DNA from 2 places in the Peribacillus sp. NPDC096447 genome. Region 1 is predicted to be linked to the other one. Evidence: predicted binding sites of a transcription regulator. Region 1 holds the regulator's gene; the other holds the start of a gene.

Region 1 (8,760 bases):
AGAGCTGAGCGAGTTACTTTAGTAGGATCGACGATACCGGATTCGATCATGTTCACCCATTGTCCAGTAGCTGCGTTGAAGCCAGTGCCTACTGCTTCGCCTTTAAGGCGCTCTACGATTACAGAGCCTTCAAGTCCAGCATTGTGAGCGATTTGACGAACAGGCTCTTCGATGGCACGAAGAACGATTTTCACGCCTGTTGCTACGTCGCCTTCCGCTTGAATTTCAGCGATTTTATTGTATACGTTAAGAAGTGCTGTACCACCACCGGCTACGATACCTTCTTCAACAGCGGCACGAGTGGAGTTCAATGCATCTTCAATACGAAGTTTACGTTCTTTTAATTCTGTTTCAGTAGCTGCACCGACTTTGATTACCGCTACGCCACCAGCTAATTTAGCAAGGCGTTCTTGTAATTTTTCACGGTCGAATTCAGAAGTTGTTTCTTCTAATTGAACACGGATTTGGTTTACACGAGCTTGAATTTGAGCTGTATCTCCAGCGCCTTCAACGATCGTTGTATTTTCTTTTGTAACAACCACTTTAGACGCACGGCCTAATGAATCGATTGTTGCAGATTTAAGATCAAGACCGATTTCTTCAGTGATTACTTCGCCGCCTGTAAGAGCTGCGATGTCTTCAAGCATTGCTTTACGACGGTCACCGAATCCAGGAGCTTTAACCGCAACAGCGTTGAATGTTCCACGAAGTTTGTTCACAACAAGAGTTGCAAGCGCTTCGCCTTCTACATCTTCAGCAATCAATAATAGCGGTTTACCTTGCTGAACAACTTGCTCAAGTACAGGAAGGATTTCTTGGATATTCGTGATTTTTTTATCTGTGATCAAGATATATGGATTCTCAAGGACAGCTTCCATTTTATCTGAATCAGTAACCATGTATGGAGATGCATATCCGCGATCGAACTGCATACCTTCTACTACGTCCAATTCAGTTGTGAAACCTTTAGACTCTTCGATTGTGATGACGCCGTCGTTACCAACGCGCTCCATTGCTTCCGCAATCAGTTGGCCCACTTCTTCATCAGCTGAAGAGATGGCAGCAACTTGTGCGATTGATTCTTTGTTTTCAACAGGTTGGGAAATGGCTTTCAATTCTGCGATTGCAGTATTGACCGCTTTCTCGATTCCTTTACGGATACCCATTGGGTTAGCACCAGCTGTTACGTTTTTAAGACCTTCGCGGATCATCGCTTGTGCAAGAACCGTTGCAGTCGTTGTACCGTCACCAGCTACGTCGTTTGTTTTGCTTGCTACTTCAGCAACCAATTTCGCACCCATGTTTTCGAATGCATCTTCCAATTCGATTTCTTTAGCGATCGTCACACCGTCATTAGTGATAAGCGGTGAACCGAATTTTTTCTCAAGAACCACGTTACGACCTTTTGGTCCAAGCGTTACTTTAACTGCATCTGCAAGTGCATCCACACCACGAAGCATGGAGCGGCGAGCTTCTTCACTAAATTTAATTTCTTTAGCCATTTATAAGTACCTCCCTAAAATTTTAAGAAAATTTTCGTTCAGTTAAGTATGATGTATAATTAGCCGATAACAGCTAGAATGTCGCTTTCACGTAAAATTAAGTATTCAGTGTTTTCGTATTTAACTTCAGTACCTGCATATTTTGAGAAGATAATTAGATCGCCTTGGGCAACCTCTAAAGCAACACGTTCGCCATTTTCAAGGACACGGCCAGTACCAACTGCTACTACCTTACCTTCTTGTGGCTTTTCTTTAGCAGTATCAGGAAGAACAATACCGCTTGCAGTTTTTTCTTCAGTTTGAACTAGTTCAATAATAACGCGATCACCTAATGGTTTTAACAAGTGAAACAACCTCCTCATATTCTCTTGATAATTTGTTACATGATTATTAGCACTCTTCATCATCGAGTGCTAACACATTTATAATATTAAATAAACCGAGCCTTTTTTGCAAGTATCTTATTGAAAATTTTTTATTAATTTCTGATAAATTACGGGTAAACTACTTTAGCATAATGATTTCCTTAACAAAGTTATTTAAATGTTATGTTAGGGGTACCTTTAAGTGGTGTTCTGCCTCAATTTTTGATACCATTTTGGAGTATGCGTTTATAGCTTGTCCCCATATCAGGAACGTTCCGAGCGGAATGGGTGACTATAAAAGGAGTTTTCATTTTTGAAAAAAGAATATTGGTTCGTCATCATCACCTATATTGCCATGCAATTATCCAGTATTGTTGGGGTACCCATTTTCATGCTGATCGGGTCTTATACCGGAATGCCGGCTGATGAACTCCAAGTGAAATCTGCAGCATACTGGATAGTTTTCAGTTTTCTCGCTGCTTTATTCTTGATTCTTTTTTTAATGAGAAAAGATATGAGGGAAAAGTTGGACACGAGAAATCAAACTTCCGTTTCGATGTCCATATTATGGGCAATTGCAGGAGTGTTCATGGCTTTTTTTGCGCAAAGCATTGCCGGCAGCATTGAACAAATGCTTGGGGTGGAGTCTGAATCTGAAAATACGCAGCAGCTCATTTCACTCATTTACAAAGTCCCCATGGTCATTTTCGTCACTTCAGTAATTGGACCTATATTGGAAGAATTAATTTTCCGGAAAATCATTTTCGGATCACTTCATAAACGCTTTAACTTCTTTATTTCAGCTCTAATCAGCTCAGTTATTTTCGGCTTGGCGCATGGTGAATTTGAACATCTTCTTTTATATACGGCAATGGGCTTCACTTTTGCTTTCCTTTATGCAAAAACAGGCCGCATTCTCGTATCAATGAGCGCGCATATTGCGATGAATACGCTTGTTATCATCCTTCAAGTTGTATATCGGGAGGATATAGAGAAGATGATAGATACTGCACAGGCCTTCATCGGAGGTTTATTATGAAACGTCAATCACCCTTATTCATGGGCATCATCTATGCAGGCTTAGGAGCTCTTTTTACCGCTATCGCGATTCAAACCGTCAATTCTTCTGGATGGGGGCTCTTCGCCTACATACTTGTCCTTATTGCGACTCTTGACTTTGGATCGGGCTTACGCATGATCATGCTGCACTTTAAGATTAAAGCAGCACAAAAAAATAAGAAAAAATAAAAAACGCTGCAAAGATGCAGCGTTTTTTTATTCCTCCAATGCGGCTTCTTCCACTACCGGATAATGTTTCAGGAAGTAGATGAGCGACTGAAGCTCCACGGCCAGGTCAATGTGGTGAACCCTTATGGATGCAGGCACGGTCAGCCTTGCAGGTGTAAAATTCAATATTCCTTTTATATCAGCTTTGACTAGACGATCGGTTATCGTCTGGGCTACCTGTGCAGGCACGGTCAATATAGCCGCAGTGATATTATTTTCCTGCAATAGTGTATCGATTTGATCCATATGATAGATGGGCACATCAGCTATTCGCTTGCCGACTTTTTCTTCAGAAACTTCGAAAGCCATTTCAATTTTTGTATTATTATTTTTCATGAAATTGTAATTTAAAAAAGCGGTTCCTAAATTTCCTACCCCGATTAAAGCGACTTTGGTCAATTCATCTTGATCAAGTGTTTTTCTAAAGAAGGATAATAAATAATTGACATTGTAGCCGTAGCCTTTTTTCCCAAGCGCGCCAAAGTAGGAAAAATCACGGCGTATGGTGGCAGAATCCACTTTTACAGCTTCGCTTAGCTCTGCCGAGGAAACTCTTTGTTTGCCTGAGGAATGTAAGTTCTTTAAAAATCGATAATACAATGGCAACCTTTTGGCTGTTGCCTGCGGTATCTTTGGGTCATGGTTCATTGTTCTTCCCCGCCTTCACACATGCTTTTCAACTTAATCTCTATCTGCTTGTTTTACTTGTCTTTTATAATCGTTACTGGAAACTCCGCCTGTTTTCTCCACTAAGAATGTAGGCCCTATCACCATTCCCTTATCAATGGCCTTACACATGTCATAAACAGTCAAGGCAGTCACGGATGCAGCTGTTAACGCTTCCATTTCCACACCTGTACTCCCTTTTGTCTTAGCTTCCGTTTCAATCCTAAGCCTGTATCCATGTTCTTCTTTTTCCCACTCAAAGGCTATATTGACCCCTTGCAGAGCAATGGGATGGCACATCGGAATGATATTGGATGTATTTTTGCTGGCCATTATTCCTGCAACCTGTGCAACAGCCAGTACATCACCTTTTTTCATTTTCTGGTTCGTGACCAATTCATATATTTCATCATTCAATAAAATGCTCGATTGAGCTACTGCCGTCCGGGTTGTTTCAGGCTTAGCACTCACATCGACCATTTTGGCCCTGCCCTGTTCATTAAAATGCGTTAATTCTCCCATTTAAGTAACCCCTCCTAAATCATACACTATTATTCCACTTTATGTAATAGCTTTTGTTTACCATGGAATCAAGCTGTTGCCGATAATAACTAAAATACGTTACACTAACTATAATCAATTGAGGTGAAATCTATGATTTTATTACAAATCAATCAACTATCGAAATATTATGGAGCTGAACTTATTTTATCAAATGTGAAGCTCGAAGTTCAAAATAAAGATCGAATTGCACTTGTCGGCCGAAATGGCGCCGGAAAATCCACTCTGCTAAAAATAATAGCCGGGCAGCTTTCCCATGATGGCGGTGAAATTATCAAACCAAAAGGCGTCACTATCGGCTATATGGCCCAGGATACGGGATTGGAATCCGAACTGACCATTTGGGATGAGATGCTGACTGTATTCACGGACCTTATAGAGCAGGAAAAGGAACTGCGTCGCCTTGAGGCTGATATGGCCAGACCTGACATCTTTGAAAACGAAACGATTTACCAAAAAGTGCTGAATGAATACGACACTTTGATGGTGGAATTCAAAGAGAAGGGCGGTTATCAATATGAAGCGGATATCCGTTCCGTATTGCATGGCCTTCAGTTTGCTGACTTTGACTATTCTACCCCAATTTCCACTTTAAGCGGCGGGCAAAAAACAAGGCTTGCATTAGGAAAGCTGCTTTTAAGGAAACCTGATATATTGATTCTGGATGAGCCGACGAACCATTTGGATATCGAAACCCTGACTTGGCTTGAACAATATTTACAAAGCTACCAGGGAGCTGTGCTCATTGTTTCCCATGACCGCTATTTTTTAGATAAAGTAGTAAACCTGGTATATGAGATTTCCCGGAATAACATGAAAAAATACCATGGTAATTATAGTTCTTACCTAGAGGGAAAAGCGGAAGATTATGAGCGGGACATGAAACTGTTCGAGAAACAGCAAGGGGAAATCGAAAAGCTTCGCGACTTTGTCCAACGTAATATCACAAGGGCTTCGACCACGAAAAGAGCACAAAGCCGACGCAAACAGCTCGAAAAGATGGATGTATTGGACAAGCCGCAAGGTGATGAAAAATCCGCGAATTTTTCTTTCCAGATTGAAAGGCAAAGCGGAAATGAAGTGCTCCACCTCCAGGACTTGGCTATCGGATACGAAGGGGAAACGGTATCAAGGAATATAAATTCCCGGATGACAAAAGGAGAGAGCATAGCTCTTGTTGGCCCAAATGGAGTTGGGAAATCAACTTTATTGAAAACGATCATTTCTAAGCTGCCTGCACTTTCTGGGGAGTTCCGTTTTGGAACGAACGTAGAAGTCAGCTACTACGATCAAGAACAGGCTAACCTTGTTTCCAATAAACGCGTACTCAATGAATTATGGGACGACTATCCCCTTAAACCGGAAAAGGACATCCGCACCGTACTCGGTAATTTCCTATTTAGCGGGGACGATGTTTTGAAAACCGTTTCCACACTAAGCGGGGGCGAAAAGGCTCGGCTTGCTCTAGCCAAAATGATGATGCAAAAAGGTAATTTTTTAATTCTTGATGAACCAACGAACCATTTGGACCTCGATAGTAAATTGGTGCTTGAAAACGCATTGATCGATTATCCGGGAACTATTCTTTTCGTCTCACATGACCGTTATTTCATAAATCGGATAGCAACGAAAGTGATAGAGCTCTCCAAAGACGGCAACGAAGAATTCCTCGGTGATTATGATTACTATTTAGAGAAAAAACAGGAGCAAGCGGAAATCCAAGCACTTGAACAGCAGGATCAGGCTAAAACTTTAGATGCAGCTGTAGAAAAAACAAATTACAAAATTGATAAAGAAGCAAAAAAAGCAGAACGCCAGCGAAAACGGCGCATTGAGGAAATCGAGGCAGCCATGGAGCGTCTTGAAACCGAAATAAGCGAATATAATGACCTCCTTTGCGATCCAAATGTTTTTCAGGACCACGAAAAAGTGATGGAAGTCCAAACAAAGCTTGATAATGCACAGGAAAAATTGGACCAGCTGCTCGAAGAATGGGCTGAACTGGAAGAATGACAAAAGACCGGGTCAATCGACTCGGTCTTTTTCACTTCAAATTAAAAAGTTATCCACAAACTTGTTAACAATCCACTTACCGTTCATTAGCCAATAATTCGAGTTATGCACATTACCCACAGAAACATATCCACTTATCCACAAAAACACCGCTTTATACACATGCAGTATGATGATCAAAAAAACTTTATCCACAGAATATTCTATTATTTTATTAACACGCTAAAAAGACAGGATGCCGAAAGTGTGGGATCCTGTCTTCTCGTCAATTAAAATGCTTCTATATCCAATCCAGGATTTCCGTTCAAATCCAAACCAGATCGTTTTCCTTTTTCAAACATGACACTGCCAGCAGCACCGATCATGGCGGCATTGTCCGTACAAAGATAGAGGGGCGGAATGGATATATCCATAGGTAAATCCTTAAAAGCTTCCGTTAATGCTTCCCTAAGGCCTTTATTTGCCGCAACTCCTCCAGCAAGCAATACCTGCTTCACATTATATTCCTTTGCAGCTTTTACAGCTTTCATTACAAGCACTTCTATCACGCTTGCTTGGAAACTTGCCGCTAAATCTTTAGGTTCGATTTTTTCCCCGCGCTGTTCTGCATTATGCAAAGTGTTGATCACCGCCGATTTCAACCCGCTGAAAGAAAAGTCATAGCTGCCATCCAACCATGCCCTAGGCAGTTTCAAAGTTGGTGAGCCTTCTTGCGCAAGCCTATCGATATGAGGACCGCCAGGATAAGGGAGCCCCAATGTTCGAGCCACTTTATCATACGCCTCTCCTGCTGCATCATCCCGCGTCTCCCCTATCACCTTGAACGAACCTGGCTCTTCTAAAAGCACCAATTCCGTATGACCTCCCGAAACGACTAAAGAAAGCGCAGGATATTCGATCTCCTGAATAAGCCGATTTGCATAGATATGACCAGCGATATGATGCGTACCGACAATCGGTATTCCATGTGCGAAAGCTACAGCCTTCGCCGCATTCACGCCTATTAATAGTGCCCCAACAAGGCCGGGTCCTTCTGTAACGGCAATGGCATCCAAGTCTTCATATGTCACACCGGCATGCAGCAGTGCTTCTTCAAGAACAATCGTAATTTGTTCTACATGATGACGGGAAGCTATTTCAGGGACGACACCGCCAAAACGTTTATGGCTTTCGATTTGTGAAGCCACGACATTACTAAGTATCTCCGTACCATTTTTTATGACAGCTGCCGCAGTTTCATCGCAGCTCGTTTCAATACCTAATATAAATTGATCTTTTTTCATGAAAAATTCACCCACATAACATAAGCATCTTCTTGATTGTCTGTATAATAATTTTTTCGGATTCCGCCCTTTTGGAAACCTAGTTTTTCATAGAGCGAAATGGCTACTGCATTACTGACACGGACCTCAAGCGTCATCCTCACCACACCCATCGAAATGGAGATTTCAATCATCTTCCTGAGCAAAGCTTCTCCTAGCTTTTGCCCTCGGTATTCTGGCAATATCGCTATATTGGTAATGTGCGATTCATCAATGACGATCCAGGCACCGCAATAACCGGCGATTTTCCCTTCATCCTCTATCACCATGTATACAGCATATTGATTATGATTCAATTCATTAAAAAAAGCTTCCCGGCTCCAAGGCAAAGTAAAGGACTGCTTTTCCACGTTTAGCACTTGGTCGATATCTTCCGTATTCATCTTTCGGAACGTCAATGTTTTACTCATAATAATCGGTCGCTTTCCTTGTTTATTTCCCCTGCTGTTCAAGCCACTTAGCTTCTGCTTCAGCCATGCGGATATAATTCGGTACAAACTGGTGAACATCCACTTCAGTCTTATCAAGACCAATGAAGGCAAGTTCGCTTGGCCTTGAATTATATGACTGTACCGGAGCAAATACCGCCAATTCCCCTAATGCATCCGTAATTGCATCCCGATGGATGTCCACATCTTGACCAACAAATAAAACAGGACGATTTAATTCCTTCAATTGATTCGCCCACTCAGAGGATAGAATATTACAATCTTCAATGACTGTCTTTAAAGAGTCCTTTTCCATTTCATATAATCCAGTATAAATCTGCCCTCTTCTTGCATCGAACAAAGGAGAGATCACCCCGTTAAAATAACGACCATTAGCTGCTAAAACCTCTAAGCTGGAAACACCTGATAAGGGAATTTGAAGCGTCCAGGCCAAGCTTTTCGCAATCGTCACTCCAATCCTGACCCCTGTATATGAGCCTGGACCTTGAGCGACCACTATCTTAGTCAGTTCTTTCGGTTTAGTATCACAATCCCTCAGCAGTGTCTCAATTGCCGGCATTACCCGCACCGAATGATTTTTCTTTAGGTTCGTCGT
Region 2 (11,957 bases), on a different contig from region 1:
GAATATCATTCCTATTCTTACTTTCGGTGTGACCTTTAATTTAATAAACGGTTCAATTGTTGTTATGGTTGCCATGAATGCTCCATATAGGTTAAAGACATTTATAGCAAGCTGTCCAAAGATGATTATAAAGAACATGATTATAGCAAAATTTCCAAACAGGCTGGCCAAGTTACCGCCAGAGTGATCAAGGAAGTTAGGAATCGCTATGGTTAAGGTTGCGCCTAATGTCATCATCCATATAGTCCCGATGACTGTGCCAGCGTAACATGTCCTCAAGGCTGCCTAAGTAAATAAAGTGTCTAACTTTTTGGGTTCACTTCAAATTTCAGGTTCTGTTTCTATTTCCTATTTGAACTTTTGCACTTCTTCTTGTCCCTCGAATTTGTTATCTTTCAATATGCCGATTTCTTCAATATGGTTTCGTGCTGTTTCATCCCCTAATTTATAAATGAGGGCATAAAGCCTTTTCATGGCTGCATCGTATTTATCATTTGCCCGGTCATGATGATAAAGAAGGTAGGGCACATGTGAACGGGCATATGCCTCCAGGTCATCTGTCCGGTGTTCCTCCAAGCATTGTTTCAATTCTGCAAGTTCCTCATCAGTTGCGTGTACAGTGAAGCTTGGATTCTCTTCAAGTTTTTGTCCAAGAACGTCGCCGCTGACCAAATCGACATGATAGGTCTGTTTTTCCTGCATCATTCTGTGCATCATCCTTTCAAGCGTTTATCTATTCTGTACCACTATTTGTAAAAAGTTAATCATCAATGTAAACATTTCCTTAATGAAAAAGATAGGAAATAGAGGTATCGGATTTCTTATCAAATGGTATAAGATGAATTTACAGAATAATATGGAAAATAAAGGAGTGATATAGTGAAGAGGTCAATCATGGTTATTTTTATTGTGTTGATTGCTTCAGGCTGCGTAACAAGGAATTATGATTCCAATATGGATTTAGGGAAAAGTCAGTTGAATGAAGAAAACTATTTAGAAGCCCACGAGGCATTTGAATTAGCTTATAAAGAAGCAAAAACACCGGAAGCAAAGGAATTTATGGTTCTTTCAGGTTTTCTGGCGAGTGGAATGAAGAAATACGACGATCAGGATTTTGATTCGGCCAAAAGCGATTTTGAAGAAGCGACCGCATATAAAGCAAAATACCGGGAAGGTAAACTAATGGTTTCAAAGGCGGTGGAAATGCAACCTGTATCAGACTCCGCCACGATAGAAGCAGTAGAGGGAAATGACGAGGCGGAGCCGGCGGAGGAAGCAACTGTGGACGGAACCAATGGATCCAAAATAGAAGATGAGGCGGCAACGGATACAATAGGCAAAGAAGAGAGCAAGGCTTCGGTTAGTACATTAAGTAAATCTCAGGCAGAGAAGCTAGTGAAGGATTATGTGGACATGGAAAATTTTCCGAAATTGAATATCGAATATGATCATGATGCCGAAAAGGGAGATTACATTTTTCATGTTTTCGAGGTGGATGAACCTAGTCAGAAAAGTGGCCACAAAACCACTTGGGGCTGGTATGGAGTGAATAAGAAGACTAAAGAAGTTTATGAAGTCTTGTAGGATAATTGTATGGTGGAATTGAAGGCCCCTGTTGAGGCCTTTTTAATTTGCAGCGCAGCAAAATACAGGATTCGATATAATTTTATACTTTTTGTAAAAATGTCGTCCTATTCTTTATTTCTTAAGAATTTTTTAATATTTCCTGTTTATGATTGAGTCAAGTAAAGGACAAAGGACAATCATAGGAGGGATAAAGATGGAGAATTATAATGGTGATGAGCAAGTCAGAGTGAAGGCAGAACGGAAAAAGGGTAAGTCTCTTTGGCTAACTAGCCTTGTTTCCGGAACGGTTGCTGCTATGGTTACATCGTCTGTATTTCTATTTGGCGGAGACTTTATAGATCAAGGGAATAGTTCAGTGAATGAGTCAACCGAAACAGCAGGTGTACAGCAACCGGAGAGTGTTGAAAAAGATAAAAGTGTCACGGCGGAAAAGTTATCGACGAGTACGGATTCAAATGATAGGGCAGAGATGGTCGAATCAGCATCCAAATCGATTGTCGGGGTCGTGAATTTACAGGAGATGCAAAACCAGAACCCGTACCAGCGGCAAAGCACGGAGAGCGAAACGGTTGAGAGCGGCACTGGTTCAGGGGTCATTTACAAAAAAGCTGGTGGGAAAGCCTATATCATCACGAACAATCATGTTATTGAAGGAGCTAAGGAAGTCGAAATTTCATTGTATGATGGACAAAAGACAACGGCAGCTGTTGTCGGGGCTGATGCTTTGACGGACTTAGCGGTTTTGACAATTGATGCCTCGATGGCACCTGAGGGAATTAAATTCGGGAATTCCGATAGCATGCGTCCAGGTGAAGAAGTATTGGCAATTGGCAATCCTCTTGGACTTGATTTTTCACGATCGGTTACACAAGGGATCGTCAGTGCGACCGGACGCTCCATTTCAGTTGATACATCGGACGGGGAGTGGGAACTTGATGTCCTTCAAACAGATGCAGCGATCAACCCCGGCAACAGCGGCGGTGCATTGATCAACACCGCTGGGGAAGTGATCGGGATAAACAGTTTGAAGATTTCCGAAAATGGTGTGGAAGGCTTAGGGTTTGCCATACCAAGTAATGATGTGATTCCAATTGTTACGGAACTGATTAAAAATGGAAAAATCACGCGGCCATATTTAGGAGTCAGCTTGGCCAGTATAGAAGAACTACCGCAATATTACCTTCAAAATGTTCCAGAAGCTGCTAAATCCGGCGTAATGGTGACGAGTATAGAGGCGGGCTCGGCTGCGGCGAATGGAGGGCTTATGCAACAGGATATCATCGTTGAGATTGATGGAACGAAAATTGATACCGCGGCAGCATTAAGGAAATACTTATATTCAGATAAGAAGATCGGCGATAAAGTAAAGGTTAAAGTATATCGAGGCACTGAAGAGAAAACGGTAACGATCACCTTGCAAAAACCATAGAGGTAAGGCCCCTGATTATTATCAGGGGTCTTATATTGGGATTTTTTTATAGTATACAGTAGGGTAATGTCGGAAAAATAGATAGTGTATTTGCACTGTTTTTGCAGTTTGTTCATATAGTCATGAATACCTAAAAGTGAATGGTGGCGTCTTCTATTTGTCAAGGTTTTCATCGTGGATATGTTAAAAAATAGAAAAGATTTGACAAATTTGTGAAATGTCATAAAATAGAAAGAAAGGGGATGAAATTATGGAAGCTAATCAGAAGATGTTAGATGCAGTGAAATGGGTATCGGGCACAGGCTGTGTAATCGGAATTATTATTTTTGCTTTAAGTTTCTTTGTAAGCGATTACAATAAGGATTATATATTTACCGCTGTTGGAATCGCCATCACATTAAGCGCAGCTGCCATTTTTCTAGTTGGTATATTTTTTGTCCTGACAGAAGAAATGGTAATGAATACACATAAAGGCGAAAGAATTGAACCGGAAACGACTAAAATCATAAAAATGAAAACAAAGGCTAAAGCTCCAACAAAAAGAAGTACAGAATTCAGTAACTAAAACGAGGAATATAGCGCAATATACTGTTTTTCTAAACAAAACTAGTTGTTCTTTTGCCTAACTTGCTGAATTTGAGTCAACTTGATCTCATTCGATGAATGCGCTTTCATTTTATGTATGATCAGAATCGAACTACCAATTTGTTACATTTTAATTCAATACAATATACTGCACTTGTCATTGCCAAACACACGATGTGCTTGACATCCAAACAAACTGCCTGCACGCCAGGAAATTCTCACTTACATTTTAAACTATATCCACGAGAAAAGGACACTTTTAAGAAGTCCTTTTTTTGTGGATTTTTTTCTATGTAATTTTAATTGATAATTCAAAAGGGATACAGGCATCAATATGGGGTTATTGGTCAGTGGGTTTTGCGATAGAACCACCAAACCTGAATTACTTCTACCACGACTATTGCTAAACGGCTGTTTAAAAATAATGACAGGGCATAAGGATTGCGAAAGAACCCAATTTCATTTCAAACTCGTTGTTTCCTTATATATATATAATATTGACCTGTGTTTGATCATAAGAGTATTGAAGCATGGAGACAACATCGTGTTTAATGTGTCTACCATTTACCAACCTCCATGGCCGAGTGAAAAAAATCCGTTTTAAATAATGTTTTCTAACGATAAATACCTAATTGACAGGATAGGTAATATAATTCATAATCTTTAAGAGTTTTGAGGCAATATACACGGTGAATATAATGTGAAATTTTTATTTCATTATATTAGAGTAATATTAAACGGAAAGAGGATCGGTAATATATGCAATCCTGTACTGATAAGTGAATTTTCATAGACAAGATATGAAACATTTATTATATTTCATTTGCTGAAGATTATCGAACATTTCAGTTCATTTACCATCTTCTTACTGCTCTTTAATGAACTTTATGTGACAGATGTCACTTTGTATTGTCTTTTTTTAGACTTGGGATTAATATTGGTATGTCGGGGTTTGTGAACATGGTAACACTTTGTCCGAATAATTACCAATTGGAATTTTATTATGTAAGAAAGGGGTAGTACTATGAAAATAAAATGGGCTCTATTAACTATACTTTTTACTATTGCCACTGTGCTAACCGGTTGCGATAACCCATTAATGGTCTTGGACCCTAAAGGGCCAGTAGCTGCAACACAAGCAGATGTTATTATGATTTCGATATGGACAATGTCCTTTGTCGTCCTTGTCGTTATGGTACTGTATATCTTCATGATAATGAAATATCGTGCTTCCAAACAACGTGATGATTATGAACCGCCTCATATAGAAGGAAGTAAGGTTCTTGAAATAATTTGGGTTGCGATCCCAATTTTGATCGTCGCTTTCCTATCCGTTGTTACTGTTAAAACAACAAATGAAGTTGAGGCAACACCTAAAGGATACGGTGATCAAGAACCTTTAATTATTTACGCTTCATCTTCCAACTGGAAGTGGCATTTTAGTTATCCGGAAGAAGATATCGAAACAGTCAACTATCTGTTTTTACCTACTAACCGACCAATTGAATTTAAACTTTACTCATACGGTCCAATCTCAAGTTTCTGGATTCCGCAACTTGGAGGACAAAAATACGCGATGTCGGACATGGTTAATACGTTGCACTTAGCAGCTGACGTACCAGGAGAGTATATGGGTCGAAATTCAAACTTCAGTGGTTCAGGTTTTGCTCAGCAAACGTTCAACGTTAATGTACTGTCTGCAGAAGAATACGATAAGTGGGTAGATGAAATTAAAGCTACTGCTAAACCGATTACTGAGGAAAAATTCAATGAATTATTAAAACCTGGTCATGTGGGACAATCCACTTTCACTGGAACTCACTTAGAGTTTTCTCCAGCTCCTGAAGGGGAAAATGCTGGTCATGACCACGGATCCTCTGATACGGAAGAAACTGATTCCAAGGATTCACACGAGGAACATTCAGAACACAGCAACATGAATCATGATCACTAAGAATTAATTTCGTTCGATAAAACAACTAGGTTTACAAGATAAGGAATATTTTCCTGAAAGGAGTCACAAAAGTATGGATTACTTTGATCGATTTGCCGTACCTCATCCAAGTCCTGCGATTTATGCATCCATGGTTGCCATTGGTTTAACCATGATTGCGGTTGTTGCCGGAATTACCTATTTTAAAAAATGGGGTTACTTATGGCGTGAGTGGTTAACAACGGTTGACCATAAACGTATTGGTATCATGTACATCTTGGCAGCACTGCTTATGCTCTTCCGTGGTGGCGTGGATGCTCTTATGATGCGTGCTCAAACGGCTATTCCAGATAACGGTCTTTTGGATGGACAGCATTATAATGAGGTATTTACAACACACGGGGTCGTCATGATCCTGTTCATGGCTATGCCATTTATCATTGGGTTAATGAACATTGTTACACCATTGCAAGTTGGAGCGCGTGACGTAGCATTCCCACGTCTGAACGCAGTAAGCTTCTGGTTATTCTTCATGGGGGCAATGCTATTTAACATCTCTTTCGTAGTCGGTGGTTCTCCTGATGCAGGCTGGACATCTTACTTCCCGCTTGCAGGTAACGATTTCAGTGAATCAGTAGGTTCGAACTATTACGCGATTTCACTTCAAATTGCAGGTATCGGTACATTACTGACTGGTATCAACTTTATCGTAACAATCTTGAAAATGAGAGCACCTGGCATGACCTTAATGAAAATGCCAATGTTCACATGGTCTATCTTGATCACAAACTTCATCATCGTTTTCGCTTTCCCTGTATTGACAGTGGCACTTGCGTTGATGACAATGGATCGTCTATTCGGAACTCAATTCTTTACGATGGCCAATGGCGGTAGCGATATGCTTTGGGCGAACTTGTTCTGGGTTTGGGGACATCCTGAAGTTTATATAGTAATTCTTCCAGCTTTCGGTATTTACAGTGAAATCATTTCGACATTTGCACGTCGTAACCTGTACGGATATAATTCGATGGTTATCTCCATGGTAGCTATTTCTACTTTATCTTTCATTGTATGGGCTCACCATTTCTATACAATGGGTCACGGTGCAATGGTTAATGGTATCTTCTCGATTACCACGATGGCAATTGCCGTCCCGACTGGTGTTAAGATCTTCAACTGGTTGTTCACACTTTGGAAAGGTAAAATCGTATTTACCGTTCCAATGCTATACTCTTTAGCTTTCATTCCGATTTTCACGCTCGGTGGGGTAACAGGGGTAATGCTTGCCATGGCAAGTGCTGACTACCAATACCATAATACAATGTTCTTAGTAGCTCACTTCCACTACGTATTGATTCCAGGTACTGTATTTGCCGTACTTGCCGGTTTTACGTACTGGTGGCCAAAAATGTTCGGTTTCATGTTGAGCGAAAAAATTGGGAAATGGTCGTTCTGGTTCATTACAATCGGCTTTAATGTAACATTCTTCCCGATGTTCATCACTGGTTTAGATGGGCAGGCACGTCGTATGTATACGTACTCTGAATCAACAGGGTATGGTCCATTGAATATGCTCTCTTTCGTTGGAGCGATTGGCTTGGCAATAGGTTTTGCACTTATTGTGTACAATATCTATTGGAGTACTCGTTATGCATCAAGAAATATTTCGAACGATCCATGGGATGCGCGTTCTCTAGAGTGGGCTACACATACACCAATCCCTGAATATAACTTTGCAGTTGTACCAACAGTTGATTCTACAGAAGCATTCTGGGATTCAAAGAAAAAAGGCTTTAAATTATTTGGTGGTAAAGTAGAAAAAATTCATATGCCAAATAACAGTGGCGTGCCGTTTATCATGAGCTGTATCTTCTTCGTTTGGGGATTTGCATTGGTATTCAGCATGTGGATCATTGCAATCATTGCAACGATCGGTATCTTTGCTTGTATGATTCACCGTTCATTCGAAAAAGATCACGGTCGTTATATCTCTGTTGAAGAGATCGAAGAAACTGAAAATAAATTGCGAGGTGCTAAGTAATGAAAATAGATAACTCGCTGCCACTAGAATATAGCACGGAAGAAAATCGCTTAAAGATTTTTGGATTCTGGATTTTCCTAGGAGCAGAAATAGCTCTTTTCGCTACACTGTTCGCCACTTATTTTGTATTGGTTGACGGAACTGGAAATGGTCCAACAGGGGAACATCTTTTTAAACTCCCAACCCTGATGTTCCAAACAATCTTTCTTTTAACCAGTAGTTTTACCATAGGTCTTGGAATCAATGCAATGAGACTTGGCAGACAGAAAGCAACGATTGGTTTCTTCATTATCACCCTTATTCTTGGTTTAGGCTTCTTGGGAGTCGAAATTTATGAATTCGTGGAGTATGTTCATGAAGGAGCAACCATTCAAACAAGTGCTTTCTTATCTAGTTTGTTTACATTACTAGGTACCCATGGAGCTCACGTTACACTTGGTTTATTCTGGGGAACCTTCATCGTCATGCAGATCAAAAAGCGCGGTATGACTCCAGAAACAACAAACAAGGCTTTCATCTTTTCACTTTACTGGCATTTCTTGGACGTTGTCTGGATCTTCATCTTCAGTTTCGTCTACCTGAAAGGAATGATGTAATATGAAAGAATTATTCCCACGGGGCCAAGTTATGGGATTTGCGTTTTCTCTAGTCCTGACTTTGGTCGCACTATCAGTTATTATGTATGATCTCTCACTAAAAATGGCTATGATCATCCTTCTTGTTACAGCTTTCATGCAAGCTGCACTGCAATTAGTTATGTTCATGCACGCAGGTGAGTCTGAAGATAAAGCATCGATTTACACAAACGTATATTACGGATTGTTCGTTGCATTGGTTACAATTTTCGGTACAATGCTAACAATGATTTGGGGATATCAATAATCGATTCCGGAAAAGCTGGGCGTCTTGATGACGCCCAGCTTTTTTGTATTTTAATAAATATAAATTCTTATACCGACCCATCCATCTCATTCATGGAAATTTGTTAAGAAGGATGTGGATGAAACCATTTTGTTTAGTATAACCATTTCGGAACATTATATTTATAAAGGGAAATTGTATTTAAGTACAATGTTTTACCAAAGTAAAACGTTAATAGAACGGACACATCTTCTAAGAAAAACTGCAAGCCCTATTGATATAATAAGTTATATAAGAATTAATTTATAAATGTAGCGGAGATGATGAATTGACATTGCCGGTTTTGATTTTGACAATTATCTTAAGCTTGATAAAAATATTGGTTTCCTGTCTTCCAACCGATGCAGTTAATTGGATTATCAGCAAATTTAAAATACACTCAGAAATTAGTGGCGGGAATGCGATCGTATCCTTTGACGGAAAACGTTTGGAAGGTGAAGAAAAAATTCAAGTTATTAATCATTTTAATAACGCCAGGTTTTTGAAGAAAAATCATATATTCCCGGGTAACGAGCAATTGTTTTTACATCCAGAGGACAGTGGGACTCCATTAGTCATTGATACTAAAATAGGCAAAATTGATGTTAAGTTATTTGTGTACATTTACAATGAACGCGTGGATGTAGTTAAACAGTACAAGAAGAAAGTCATTTCTTATAGTCTGTTTTCCGATAGCCTCCAAGAACGATCCGTGCCATTAATAAGTAATTTAGCTTAAAAGAACATTAAGAGGACGGTCCTTAAAAGACCGTCTTTGGGGTTGTAGACAAAAGGGGTTTTACCTAAAATTTCAAAACAAAGTTGATTGGAACGGGTGCGAGACTCCTGCGGGAAAAGCGCGTCGAGGGGAGACCCCACAGGCACAAGGCGCCGAGGAGGCTCCTGGACCGCCCGCGGAAAGCGAGTGCCTGGAGTGGAAATCGACGTTCGAGGTTTTATAAACCCTCATAAAAACTGAGACATACTTGATTTTCATCGAGTTTGTCTACAGTCTGAAAGAAGGCCCTTAAAAAGACCGTCTTTTTTATAAGTCTTTTATTGTATAATCCCATTTCATTTAGGTGCTTTTTTCATTAAAATTCTAAATTACTTGTTATTCAGACTGACGACTGAATTTTAGTGTCTTTGTGTTTTTAAGTGGGAGGGAATTGCTAAAGAGGGTCTTTAATGGTGCATATGAAAAATATTTTGGATATTATTTAATGGTAATAAAAAAGCAGGTATCTATTACGATGCCTGCCTTCTTACGCTTTCCATTGTTTTTCAACTTGATGAAGGGCTTGTTGTAAAATTACTTCATGATCTGTACCCGGTTTAGCAAGGACGTTAGTTTGATAAGATTTTCCTTGGAAATCAACTGTTACTGTAACTTTTACCATTATGCATCTTTCCTTTCTTGATTCCGAATTAAATGAGGTGGTTGTACCTATTTCTTTAATACCCGTGGCAGAGGATTTTTCAAACATTTCAAAAGTTGTAAAATCTAAAGAATTAATATTCAAAATTATCTGATATTTTTAAGGATGTGTCAACATTTTTTTTTTTGACCTACCCCATTTCCCGTTTAAATAAAAAACGACCTGGCTTGTACACATGACAGCCAGGTTGTTTTTGTAAACGAACTATATTCATATTTTAGTTAAAATAATACCGATTAATGCTGCAAAAACACCGGCAATTTGATAGGTTTTAAGTTTTTCCTTGAATAAATAACATCCAGCGAATACGACAACTAAACAGTTCAGGCTGACGACAGGAAAAATGATGCTTGCGATCCCGGTGTTCAATGCAAAGAAATAACATCCATAGCCTATCATGCTTAAAAAACCTACTAAGGAACCGATTTTGACTTCCTTTAGCTTGATTTTTTCTTTTTTAAAGGCCAGAGCCGAAAGAAGATAAAGCATTCCGCCTCCATACATTGATACTAAGATATCAAGGGAGTTTAAATGAAGACGTGTTGATGTCGTCATTAGAATTCCGAGCACACCAAATGATAAGATGGAGAATAATGTGTGCATGATCCAAGGGACATATTGATGGTTACCTTTGGCGTTAGGTGTATACTGGATAACTAATGTAGCGAGAAACATGCAGACTATTCCACTCCACTGCAAGGAAGAAATATGTTCGTGAAAAATTAAAGCTGCACAGAGTATGGGGAATATTGCATTCGCTGCGATTAATGGTGATGTCAAGCTTGCCGGCCCTTTTTCAAAGGCGCTTGCCATCTGGATGTTACCATTAGCGTTCAGTACACCAATTGCTGCACCAAGCATGATGGACAGCCAGTTCAGCTGCAAACCATCCATAAATAATCCATAAACAATGGACAAAATAAAAGCTGAAAAATAAAAGAAAAATTGGATATGGATCTTGGAATAGCCTTTTCCGCTGCTCCATTTGAAAATGCTGTTATTGATTCCGAAACATAAGCTGGTGATGAGTGCTGCAAAAATCCACATGTGTATATTCTCTTCTTTCTGATAGGTTGAACTGCTTTTTCCATTTTAAACTGAATATATAAAGGAATCAAACCCAATTTAAGAGAGTTGCATTGACAGATTGACTATTTTTTTTTATATTTACTAAGACAATTTTAAAATATTTCCCGATAAACGGGAGAGGTTCATAGCATCACCCTCTTAAAAAAACTATGGCTTTGATATTTTTCGCGAATCAACCATATCTTTGAGGAGATATGGTTTTTGTTATATAGAGGCCCATTTTATGAATCTCCCTGAAACGTGGGATTAGGAGGACTTTTAATGTCTGGAAGAAAAGAAGAAGAATTAAAAAAAGATATCACACTGCTTGGGAATCAAGGAACAAAATATACATTCGACTATGCGCCTGAAATTCTTGAGTCATTCGATAACAAGCATCCGAACCGGGATTATTTCGTGAAATTCAATTGCCCGGAATTCACTAGCTTATGTCCGATAACGGGCCAGCCGGACTTTGCTACCATTTACATCAGCTATATTCCCAGTGTGAAAATGGTGGAAAGCAAGTCTTTGAAACTTTATTTATTCAGCTTCCGCAATCACGGTGATTTCCATGAAGACTGCATGAACATCATCATGAATGATTTAATCGAATTGATGGATCCTAAATATATTGAAGTCTGGGGCAAGTTTACACCTAGGGGAGGAATTTCCATCGACCCTTACACGAATTATGGGAAACCAGGTACGAAGTATGAGGAAATGGCGAATTACCGCTTGATGAACCATGACTTATACCCGGAAACTGTGGATAATCGCTAAACGGTGTGGTCACATAAAAGTGGCTTGATTTGTGACCAAAGCCGTGATCAAATTGTTTTAAAAATAAACTATATGTGACCACAGCATTTATACGTAAAGTCAGGGGTGTCTTTGTTATAAAGGCATCTTTTTTGATTTTATTATTGGATGACACGAGCAACGTTACGATGAAACCCATATATATCGTGACTT

What was found. The regulator Rex, encoded in region 1, represses fermentation and respiration genes when NADH is low (regulators of the CRP and FNR family bind a similar motif). The targets are predictions, from matches to a motif close to TTGTGAAATATTTCACAA.
Region 2: a site for Rex is predicted at 4,489-4,506, ahead of qoxA (cytochrome aa3 quinol oxidase subunit II). Genes of this name have one in related genera too.

The regions. Positions count from the first base shown of each region.
Region 1 is NZ_JBIWEV010000009.1:1,128-9,887, reverse strand. Features, by position in the region: gene groL (chaperonin GroEL) at 1-1,502, opposite strand, end outside; gene groES (co-chaperone GroES) at 1,562-1,846, opposite strand; gene ACIQZD_RS23115 (CPBP family intramembrane glutamic endopeptidase) at 2,181-2,906, shown strand; gene ACIQZD_RS23110 (YdiK family protein) at 2,903-3,115, shown strand; gene ACIQZD_RS23105 (redox-sensing transcriptional repressor Rex) at 3,143-3,802, opposite strand; gene moaC (cyclic pyranopterin monophosphate synthase MoaC) at 3,836-4,342, opposite strand; gene abc-f (ribosomal protection-like ABC-F family protein) at 4,475-6,394, shown strand; gene tsaD (tRNA (adenosine(37)-N6)-threonylcarbamoyltransferase complex transferase subunit TsaD) at 6,664-7,677, opposite strand; gene rimI (ribosomal protein S18-alanine N-acetyltransferase) at 7,674-8,126, opposite strand; gene tsaB (tRNA (adenosine(37)-N6)-threonylcarbamoyltransferase complex dimerization subunit type 1 TsaB) at 8,149-8,760, opposite strand, start outside.
Region 2 is NZ_JBIWEV010000006.1:117,751-129,707, forward strand. Features, by position in the region: partial or broken gene ACIQZD_RS20265 (cytosine permease) at 1-267, opposite strand, end outside; gene ACIQZD_RS20270 (hydrolase) at 349-705, opposite strand; gene ACIQZD_RS20275 (hypothetical protein) at 895-1,584, shown strand; gene ACIQZD_RS20280 (S1C family serine protease) at 1,781-3,016, shown strand; gene ACIQZD_RS20285 (hypothetical protein) at 3,267-3,581, shown strand; gene qoxA (cytochrome aa3 quinol oxidase subunit II) at 4,626-5,555, shown strand; gene qoxB (cytochrome aa3 quinol oxidase subunit I) at 5,629-7,575, shown strand; gene qoxC (cytochrome aa3 quinol oxidase subunit III) at 7,575-8,171, shown strand; gene qoxD (cytochrome aa3 quinol oxidase subunit IV) at 8,173-8,457, shown strand; gene ACIQZD_RS20310 (YfmQ family protein) at 8,765-9,214, shown strand; gene ACIQZD_RS20315 (BA3454 family stress response protein) at 9,741-9,998, opposite strand; gene ACIQZD_RS20320 (EamA family transporter) at 10,125-10,961, opposite strand; PreQ1 riboswitch class I at 11,115-11,160, shown strand; gene queF (preQ(1) synthase) at 11,265-11,765, shown strand.